3 regions of the Streptomyces sp. NPDC007875 genome follow, and region 1 is predicted to be linked to each of the others. Evidence: riboswitches for the same ligand, from Rfam matches in the RefSeq annotation. Region 1 holds a riboswitch; each other region holds the start of a gene.
What was found. A riboswitch is a leader RNA that binds a small molecule or an ion and turns the genes downstream of it on or off. The one in region 1 is predicted to bind cobalamin.
Positions count from the first base shown of each region.

Region 2: it holds a riboswitch for cobalamin, as region 1 does, so the genes downstream of both, ACFYOY_RS02450 (ribonucleoside-diphosphate reductase subunit alpha) here and ACFYOY_RS09630 (cobalamin biosynthesis protein) in region 1, are expected to answer to the same signal.
Region 3: it holds a riboswitch for cobalamin, as region 1 does, so the genes downstream of both, metE (5-methyltetrahydropteroyltriglutamate--homocysteine S-methyltransferase) here and ACFYOY_RS09630 (cobalamin biosynthesis protein) in region 1, are expected to answer to the same signal.

Region 1 is NZ_JBIADZ010000004.1:68,406-71,669, reverse strand. It holds gene ACFYOY_RS09635 (cobyric acid synthase) at 1-1,059, opposite strand, end outside; gene ACFYOY_RS09630 (cobalamin biosynthesis protein) at 1,056-2,039, opposite strand; cobalamin riboswitch at 2,213-2,366, opposite strand; gene ACFYOY_RS09625 (hypothetical protein) at 2,551-2,799, opposite strand; gene ACFYOY_RS09620 (inorganic phosphate transporter) at 2,813-3,264, opposite strand, start outside.
Region 2 is NZ_JBIADZ010000001.1:573,280-576,543, reverse strand. It holds gene ACFYOY_RS02450 (ribonucleoside-diphosphate reductase subunit alpha) at 1-1,505, opposite strand, end outside; cobalamin riboswitch at 1,643-1,803, opposite strand; gene ACFYOY_RS02445 (GNAT family N-acetyltransferase) at 1,963-2,469, opposite strand; gene ACFYOY_RS02440 (hypothetical protein) at 2,535-2,699, opposite strand; gene ACFYOY_RS02435 (hypothetical protein) at 2,740-3,027, opposite strand.
Region 3 is NZ_JBIADZ010000009.1:245,930-249,193, forward strand. It holds gene metE (5-methyltetrahydropteroyltriglutamate--homocysteine S-methyltransferase) at 1-1,748, opposite strand, end outside; cobalamin riboswitch at 1,912-2,133, opposite strand; gene ACFYOY_RS20940 (hypothetical protein) at 2,272-2,481, opposite strand; gene ACFYOY_RS20945 (AraC family transcriptional regulator) at 2,629-3,264, opposite strand, start outside.

The DNA.
Region 1 (3,264 bases):
CAGCCACTCCAGCGCCCTTACGGTGCCCCGGGTGCCCGGCAGCACCACCAGATCGGCGTCGGCCAGCTCCTCCGGCCGGTCCACGAACCGCACGATCACGCCCGGTTCGGCCGCCAGCGCGTCCACGTCCGTGAAGTTGGACATCAGCGGCACGGCGGCCACCGCGATCCGCAGGACGTCCGCGCCGTAAGGGGGCGCCACGACGCTCTCCCGCACCGTGCCGCGCAGCGACATCCGAAGTCCGTCCTCCTCGTCGATCCCCAGCCCGTGGGCGAACGGGAGCACACCGACGGTCGGGCGCCCGGTGAGGTCGCGCAGCATGTCCAGACCGGGCTCCAGAAGGCTCACATCGCCGCGGAACTTGTTCACCAGATAGGCGGCCACATGCCGTTGGTCCGCCGCCGACAGCAGCGCGGTGGTGCCGAAGAAGGACGCGAAGACGCCACCGCGGTCGATGTCGCCGACCACCACGACCGGAAGCCCGGCGGCGCGCGCCAGCCCCATGTTGACGATGTCGGTGCGGCGCAGGTTGATCTCGGCCGGGCTGCCCGCGCCCTCGCAGATCACCGCGTCATGGGTGCGCCGCAGCTCCTCCAGGCACTCCGTGACGGTCCCCAGCAGCGCCTCCCGCCCCGAGGCCCGCGTGCGCCCGGGGGAGGCCGCGTCCGACGGCGGGTTCGCCGTGGGCCCCGACCGCCCGAAGTACCCGCGCGCGCTCAGCTCGCCCACCGGCTTGCCCAGCAACACCACTTGGCTGCTGCGGTCGCTGCCCGGCTTCAGCAGGACCGGGTTCATCAGCGCGCTCGGCTCGACGCGCGCTGCGGCGGCCTGCATGGCCTGCGCCCGCCCGATCTCCGCCCCCTCCCGGGTGACGAAGGAGTTGAGCGACATGTTCTGCGCCTTGAAGGGGGCCACGCTGACGCCCTGACGGGCGAGCCACCGGCAGATCCCGGCCGTCACGACGCTCTTGCCCGCGTCGGAGGTCGTGCCCGCGACGAGCAGCCCCCCGCCCCGCGCCCCGGAACCGTTGGTGCCGCCCTTACCGCGTATCCCGCTCATCCACCGCCCCTTCCCAAGGCCTGAGGCCGCCCCGTCAACGCCCTCAGGACCGGCCGGGCCGCCACGGACACCCCGAGTGCCAGGACGCCGACGCGCCGCGACAGCCGTATCGCCCGCTCGATGTCGGCCGACTCCACCGGCCGCCCGCCGGAGTTGAGTACCGGCCGGTGCTCGGCCCGGCCGCCGTAGGTGAGGGTGCCGCCCAGCCGCACCCCGAGCGCGCCCGCGAACGACGCTTCCACGGGGCCCGCGTTGGGGCTCGGGTGGCGCCGGCCGTCGCGCCGCCAAGCGCGCCGTGCACCGCGCGGATCGGGGCCCGCGAGTGTCGCCAGGGCCGCCGTAAGGCGGGCACCGGGCCAGCCGGCCACATCGTCCAGACGGGCCGCCGCCCAGCCGAACCGCCGGTAGCGCGGCGACTTGTGGCCCACCATGGCGTCCAGGGTGTTGACGGCGCGGAAGCCGATGAGTCCCGGTACGCCGCCCACGGCGCCCCACACCAGCGCGCCCACGACGGCGTCGGAGGTGTTCTCGGCGACCGATTCGACGACCGCGCGGGCGATCTGCGGTCCGTCCAGCGCCTGAGGATCGCGGCCGCACAGATGCGGCAGCCGCTCCCGGGCGACCTCCAAGTCCCCCGTGGCCAGGGCTCCGCCGACGGCCCGTGCCTCACGGCCCAGCGTCGTACCGCCCAACACGGCCCAGGTGGCGGCGGCGGTCAGCGCGGCCTCCGCGCCACCGCGCCCGCCGAGGGCCCGTACGGCGCGGGTCAGCAGCGCGGCACCGGCGGCCGCGCCGCCCGCGCACAACGCGGTGTGCAGGGCCCCGTAACCGCGGTGGTCCCGCCACAGCCGGCGCTCGGCGGCCGCGGCGGCGCGCCCGAACGCGGCGACCGGATGGCCGCGGCGCGGATCGCCGGTGGCGAGATCACCGAGGAAGCCGAGGGCCGCGCCGCACGCGAACGAGGCGTGATCGGCACGCATTCGTCAGGCCGCCGTCACGCCTCGGCGCGGCGGCACATGACCAAAGGGGCCAGGGGGGCCGAAGGGGCCGGAAGAGCCAGGGCGGACAGAGGAGACTGGCGGCGTGGCGGTGCCGGGCATGGCGGTATGTCCTCACTCAGGGTCCGCGCCCTGGTTCGACTGACCGGCGGTGAAAGTCTCCTGGCTCCCGGATCCGCGCCCCTCCCGGTCTTCCAGCCCCGCGTACGGAAGGAACCGCACGGTCGAGCCGTGACCCCATACAGGCGATGGGAGAGTGCTCCCCGGTGACAGTGGCGGGACCGCGCCGGATTCTCACCGGCTTCCTCTCCTGCCGCCGTTTGGCTCGGGAAGTCCACCATGGGCCGCGAATGGCCGTCAACTCGCATATGACCCATGACGCCCGAGTGTGCCGAGCCCCACAGACGGCGGCCGCACACGAGGCGGCCGCCGGACGGTCGGCGCTGGTCAGCGCCACCATCCGGCGGCCGGTGGGTCGATGAGGACGCGAGCCTCAGGCGACGATCAGATAGATGCCGTACGCCACGGCCGCGGCGCACAGCGCGAAGCAGGTGTATGCGCCGGTGCGCGCGAGCGCGGAGGCGCCGACCGCGCCACCGGACACGGCTGCCGCGCCGCCCTGCTCCGGCGCCGCCTTACGGGACGTCCCGAGGATGCCCAGGGTGAAGACGCCCACCATGCCGACGGTCACCGCGAGGCTGACGCCGAAGACCTGGCCGAGTGCCGCCCAGTCGATGCTCATGTTCCGTGGCTCCTTAGCGGGTGGTGCTGCTCGCGGCGGCGGGGGTGGGGGTCTGGTCGAGGGTGTGCTCGGCGATGCCGCTCTCAGGGGCGGCCTCGGCCGCGCTCTCGGGGGCGGAGGGCTTCGTACCCGCGGGCGGTGGGGCCACGGACCGCAGGGCGGCCGTGACGGCGCCCACCGGCTCGTGTGCGCCGACCTCGTTGACGTTGGTGTGGTCCACGGGCTTGCGGCGCGACAGCGCCCAGATCGCCCCGCAGGCCAGGACGGCGAGCACGGCCACCGCCGTGATCCCCGCGTTGCCCTGGTCGGCCAGCAGCGCGGCGCCGCCCGCCACCAGGCCCGCGGCCGGGAGGGTCAGCACCCAGGCGGCCACCATGCGGCCGGCGGTCGACCAGCGCACCACCGCGCCCTTACGGCCGACACCCGCACCCATGACGGCGCCGGAGCAGACCTGGGTGGTGGACA
Region 2 (3,264 bases), on a different contig from region 1:
TCGTCCGTCGGGTAGAAGTTGATGTCCACCACGCGGTCGAGGAAGGTCACGGCGGTGTGGACGGTGGCGTCGAGGCGCTCCCAGTCCAGCTGCCCGTCCTCGTCCAGGTGCGCGGCGAGGTTGACCGAGCCGAGGTTGCACACGGCGGTCTCGCCGTCGTTGGTGACCTCCAGGATCTCGGTGCACAGGTTCGAGGAGTGGACGACCCTGCCGGGCTCGGCGGTCTGGTTGGCGGTGCGGTTGGCGGCGTCCTTGAAGGTCATCCAGCCGTTGCCGGTCTGCGCGAGGGTGCGCATCATCCGGGCGTACAGCTGCCGCGCCGGGACCTGCTTGACCGCCCGCCCCTCGGCCTCGGCCTTCCGGTACGCGGCGTCGAACTCATCGCCCCACAGGTCCACCAGATCGGGCGCGTCGACCGGGGAGAACAGCGACCAGTCGGCGTCCGCCTCGACCCGGCGCATGAACTCGTCCGGGATCCAGTGGGCGATGTTGAGGTTGTGGGTGCGGCGGGCCTCCTCGCCCGTGTTGTCCCGCAGCTCCAGGAACTCCTCGAGGTCCGCGTGCCAGGTCTCCAGATAGACGCAGGCCGCGCCCTTGCGCCGGCCGCCCTGGTTGACGGCGGCCACCGAGGCGTCGAGTGTGCGCAGGAACGGCACGATGCCGTTGGAGTGCCCGTTGGTGCCCCGGATCAGCGAACCGCGCGCCCGAATACGGGAGTAGGACAGGCCGATGCCGCCCGCGTGCTTCGACAGCCGTGCCACCTGGTGGTAGCGGTTGTAGATCGAGTCCAGCTCGTCCAGCGGCGAGTCCAGCAGATAGCAGGACGACATCTGCGGATGCCGGGTGCCGGAGTTGAACAGCGTGGGGGAGCTGGGCAGATACGACAGCGTGCTGGTCAGCCGGTACAGCTCGGCCACATCGTCCAGCGCCCGCTCCGAGAGGTCCTCGGCGAGCCCGCAGGCCACCCGCAGCAGGAAGTGCTGCGGGGTCTCGATCACCTGACGGGTGATCGGGTGGCGCAGCAGATAGCGGCTGTAGAGGGTGCGCAGTCCGAAGTAGCCGAAGCGCTTGTCGGCGCCGTCGGCCAGGGCCCGCTCCACCAGCGCGTCCAGCCGTGCGGCGTGGGCGGCGGCGAACTTGGCGGTGGAGTCGGCCAGCAGGCCCTCACGGTGGCCCACCTGGACGGATGTGGAGAAGGAGACCGCGCCCTGCCCGGCCGCCTCCTCCGTGATGGTGAGCGCCAGCAGTCGCGCGGCCAGCCGCGAGTACTCCGGCTCCTCGGCGATCAGCCCGGCCGCCGCCTCGGTCGCCAGGCCGCGCAACTCCGCCTCGTCCGAGCCGGGATGGCGGCCGCGCAGGGCGGCGGCCGCGACCTTGCCGGGGTCGGTGGCGGGCAAGTCGGCGGTGAGTCCGGTAAGCGTCCGTAGCAGGGCGGTTCCGGGCGCGTCGTGCGCTGCCTGAGAAACCGCCTGCTCTGAAACCGGATCTGCGGGCGCGATGGTCACTGAGGTGCTCTCCCTCGCTCGGCCGGGGCCACGAGGGGAGGCGCGATGGGCGCGTACGGGCATGCCGATGCCGCACTCCTCGTACGCCAGGCACACCACGCAGCGTCCATCGGCCCAACCCTCGAGGCCGGGGGACGTGTTCACACAGGGCCGTCGGCAGGTGCTCGGACTTACGGGCACGCCGCATAAGCGCACACGTACACCGTTGCGGGACAGTTCCGGATTCCCACCGGATTCCCCTGCGGCGACAGCGAGGACGAGCATACATCTTGTGTCGACCGACGCACGCACCCCCATATCTTGTGTCGTGAGGTGCGGAGTTTCGCATGAATGTGCTAATGCGTTCCGGAGGTGGCCCGTGACCTGGGGCCCGTGGCAGCCCGCAGCCGGGCGCGCACACAAGCCCGTGACCCGTCGCGCACGCGAGCCCATGGCCCAGGGCGCACGCCGCCGGTCGTCACAGCTCCACCGTGAACGCCCACAGGGTGAGGTCCAACTCGGCTATCGGCGACCAGTCGCGCTCCGGGGCCCGCACGAACCCCAGCCGCTCGTACAGCCGGTGGGCGGCGGTCATGGACTGCTGGCTGCTGATCACGATCCGCCGCAGCCCCAGCGCGCGCCCCCGGTCCAGGCAGGCGCGCACCAGCGCCTCGGCCGCCCCGCGCCGCCGCGACTCCGCCCGCACGGCCAGCATCCGGAACTCGCCCTCGCCAGGCCGGGCCAGCTCCGCATACGCGCCGCCGTACACCGCGAACGCCACGGCCCCCAGCACCTCGTCACTCGCCGCGTCCGCCGCGACCAGCAGCTCGGCCTCGGCGGCCCGGCGCCGGGCGTCGCGCAGGGTGGTGAGATATGGATCACTGTCGCCGAAGTCCAGGAGCCCGTCACCGAGATACACCTGCGCGGTGAGCTCCCCGATCCCGTCCAGCTCCTCGTCCCGCGCGCGCCTGATCGTGATGTCCATGGCCGCAGTCTGCCGCACACCACTGACAATCGGGCCGCCATGCCGTCACTCGCCGGTCTTCGCCGTCACTGGACGGCGGTGTTGATCACTCCGGTGGAGCCCGCGCGCTTGTTGGCGGCGTCGGCTTCCTGATAGGTGAAATAGCGCCGGACCGTGCCGTCCGGCAGCGTCAACTCATAGACGACAACGGGTCGCGGGCCACGTGTCCCTCCGCCGCAGTTGCAGGCCATGGCTGCCGTTCCTTTCCCTCGAGTCCAGTACGGGTCGGTGTCAGTCCAGCCACCGCGAGGCGACCCCGGCGAGGTAGGAGAGCGTCAGGGCGGTGGCCGGGAGGTGGAACCACGCGGTGGTGTGCAGCAAGGAGGCGTAGACGGCGATGGCGCCGGCCACCCAGGTGCTGGTGCACCAGCCGCAGTTGACGAGGTAGGAGGGCCGGGAGTCGTCGCCGAAGCGGTCGGCGACCCAGGTTCTGAACTCCGCCGCCAGCGTGTCCTTGGTGATGAAGCGGGTGATACGGCAGGTGGTGCCGAGGGCGAGGAGGAACGCGGCGAGGCTCATCGGATCGATCCCTCCCCGGGTGGTCCCGCACGGGTTGGCACTGCCGATGTCACTCATTAGAGGCACGGTGGAGGACGGCAGGCCATACTCCGGCCGCGCGTTCCCCCGAATAGCGGAGCGCTTGTCATACAAGCTCGCCGCCAGGCGCGCCCAGATGCGCCAAACGAGTGATGGCAGCCCCGGAACCTTGAGCGATGGGGGCGGGCGTGGATAACTGGAAACGTGCCACCGAGGGTG
Region 3 (3,264 bases), on a different contig from region 1:
TGGTCGTCGCGGACGAAGGACCAGGCGAGCATGGTGACCGGGCCGGTGAGCATGCCCTTGACCGGGCGTTCGGTGAGGGACTGGGCGTAGGCCGTCCAGCGCACCGTCATCGGCTCGGGGCGCGCGATGTCACCGGCCAGGATCGGCGGGCGGACGTAGCGGGTGCCGTAGGACTGCACCCAGCCGTGCTGCGTGGCGAGATAACCGGTGAGCTGCTCGGCGAAGTACTGGACCATGTCGTTGCGCTCGGCCTCGCCGTGCACGAGCACATCCAGGCCGGTCGCCTCCTGAAACGAGATCACCTCCTGGATCTCGTCCTTGATGCGCTCCTCGTACCCGGCCGTGTCGATCCGGCCGCCGCGCAGATCGGCGCGGGCGGCGCGCAGTTCGCCGGTCTGCGGGAAGGAGCCGATGGTGGTGGTCGGCAGCAGCGGCAGGCGGAGGTGGGCGCGCTGGGCCGCGGCGCGTTCGGCGTACGGCTGGGAGCGGCGGACGTCGGCCTCGGTGACCGCGCCGGTGCGGGCGCGGACGGCCGGGTCGCGGGTGATGGGGGAGTTGGCGCGGGAGGCGAGGGCGGCCCGGTTCGCGGCCAGTTCGGCGGTGATCGTGTCGGTGCCGCGGGCCAGGCCCTTGGCGAGGGTGACGATCTCCGTGGTCTTCTGCCGGGCGAAGGCCAGCCAGCGCAGGATCTGCGGTGCGATGTCCCGCTCGGCCGCCGCGTCGAGGGGGACGTGCAGCAGCGAGCAGGAGGCGGACACGTCGACCCGGTCGGCAAGACCCAGCAGGGTGCCGAGCCTGGCCAGGGACTTCTCCAGATCGTTGACCCAGATGTTGCGGCCGTTGACGACACCGGCGACCAGCCGCTTGCGGGGCAGCCCGCCGACGGCGGCCAGCGCGTCCAGATTCGCGGCGGCGGCGTCCGTGAAGTCCAGCGCCAGCCCCTCGACCGGTGCCTTGGCCAGCACGGGCAGGGCCTCGCCGAGGCGGTCGAAGTACGAGGCGACCAGCAGCTTCGGTCGGTCGGCGAGGGCGCCGAGATCGCGGTAGGCGCGGCCGGCTGCGTTCAGCTCGGCCGGCGTGCGGTCCTGGACCAGGGCGGGCTCATCGAGCTGCACCCACTCGGCACCGGCCGCCCGCAGATCGGCCAGGACCTCGGCGTACACCGGAAGCAGGCGGTCCAGGAGGGTGAGCGGCTCGAAGTCCGCGGGCGCGCCGGGGGCGGGCTTGGCGAGGAGGAGGTAGGTGACGGGCCCGACCAGGACCGGCCGCGCCGCCAGGCCGAGGCCGAGGGCTTCCGTCAGCTCCGCGACCTGCTTGGCGGAGTCGGCCATGAACACCGTGTCCGGACCCAGCTCCGGAACCAGGTAGTGGTAGTTGGTGTCGAACCACTTGGTCATCTCCAGCGGCGCGACGTCCTGTGTGCCCCGCGCCATCGCGAAGTAGCCGTCGAGCGGGTCGGTGGCGACGGCGTCCCGGTGGCGGTCGGGGATCGCGCCGACCATGACGGTGGTGTCCAGCACGTGGTCGTAGTACGAGAAGTCACCCGTGGGAACTTCGTCGATGCCCGCCCCGGCCAGTTGCCGCCAAGTGGTGCTGCGCAGTTCGGCGGCGGTGGCCCGGAGCGCGTCGGCGGTGACGCGGCCCTTCCAGTAGCCCTCGATCGCCTTCTTCAGTTCCCGGTTCGGGCCCTGGCGGGGGTAGCCGTACACGGTGGCCCGTGCTGCCGCGGCCGCGGACTTCGGTGTCACGGAGATCTCCTTCGCGAGATGAATCCCTGAGATCCCGGCGACGGGAGGAGAACGCGAAGGGTGACAGACCGGACGCCGCGACCTCGCGCGGCAAGCGCGCGGTCGTCCGACCGGTATGTACGCCGACCCGCCCTCGAGGTCACCGGGTGTCCGCGCACGAGTCGTCCGTACGCGGGCAGATGGCAGGTCTTCGGACTCACGGGCGCGTCCTCTTGGGGAGGACACCTAGTGGCCGTCGCTTCCCAGATCCCTCTACCGGACCCAGTGCGTATGACGGCGGTCGTTCCCGCTCACCGCTGCGGGGCAGTCCCGGATTCCCACCGGGTTCCCTCTTACGACGCGTCCCGCCTGGCGGACGGGGCGAACCAGCTGCACCCGCCAGCCTACGGGGCCGTCCGGCGGTGTGCAGGGATCGGTCCGGTATTCGGGAGGGTGAAGTGGAACACGCGATGCCCGAGGGTACGGCCGGTGCCGCCCGGGCCGTGCACCGGCCGCACCCTCGTCCATCAGCGAGATCAGGGGGTCAGCACGCGCCGGAGTCCGATCCGCCCGCCAGATTGACCGGGACGGTGACGAAGGAGAACTGGTTGCTGGCGCAGACGCCGGGGAAGGTCGTGCTGCTGGAGTTGTTGACGGTGACATCGGGCGCGTCGTCCGCGAGGGCGCCGCCCGCGCCGACGGCGAGGGACGCGGCGGTGAGGGCGAGCGTGGACAGGGCGGTCCGGATACGCATGGGAACTCCTTGCTGAGGATCTGCCGCCGGATATGACCGGCTTCGCATGCATGGTGCCCCTTTGGTGGGGCAACCGCGGCCCACCGTCCCCCCAATGGCGGAAGCCGCCCCCCGCGGCCGTCCGGCCGGCCCAGGGCGCGCGTCCGGTCATCCTCCGCCGCGCCGTCCGTCGTCCGCCGGTGCGGAGGGCGGGATCGTCGGTGGACGGCTCGGGTCGGGGACGCGGTCGGTGAAGCCTCCGGGGACCGAGCGGCACTGCTGCTCGCGGAAGCGGACCGGTGCCGTGCCCACTCGGCGGGCGAACAGCCTGCTGAAGTAGGCGGGATCGTCGTAGCCGACGCGGCGGGCGATGGCGGCCACCGGCAGTTCGGTGCCGACGAGGAGTTCCTTGGCGCGGCCCAGCCGGATCCCGAGGAGGTAGTCCTTGGGGCTGCACCCCGCGCCGCGCCGTACCGCGGTGCGCAGTTCGGCCGGTGTCATGCCGTGCCGGGCGGCGTGTTCGATCACCGAGAGCGGCTGGAAGGCGTCCCGGGCCAGGGCCTGGAGCACCGGATGTCCGTCGGCACCGGTGTCGGCGCGGACGCGGCGGAGGGCGACGAGGAGTTCATGGACGGCGGCGGCGGTCTCGACCTCCAGGAACGGATTGCCCTGGCGCGCGGCGCGGGCGATCCGGCCGATGGCCGTACGGGCGGTGGCGGTGTCGGTGAGCGCGACCACGGGGCCGTCAGCGTCGAGATAGCCCAGGTCGGCGTAGGCGGCGGTGGCCGGTCCTGTGAAGTCGAC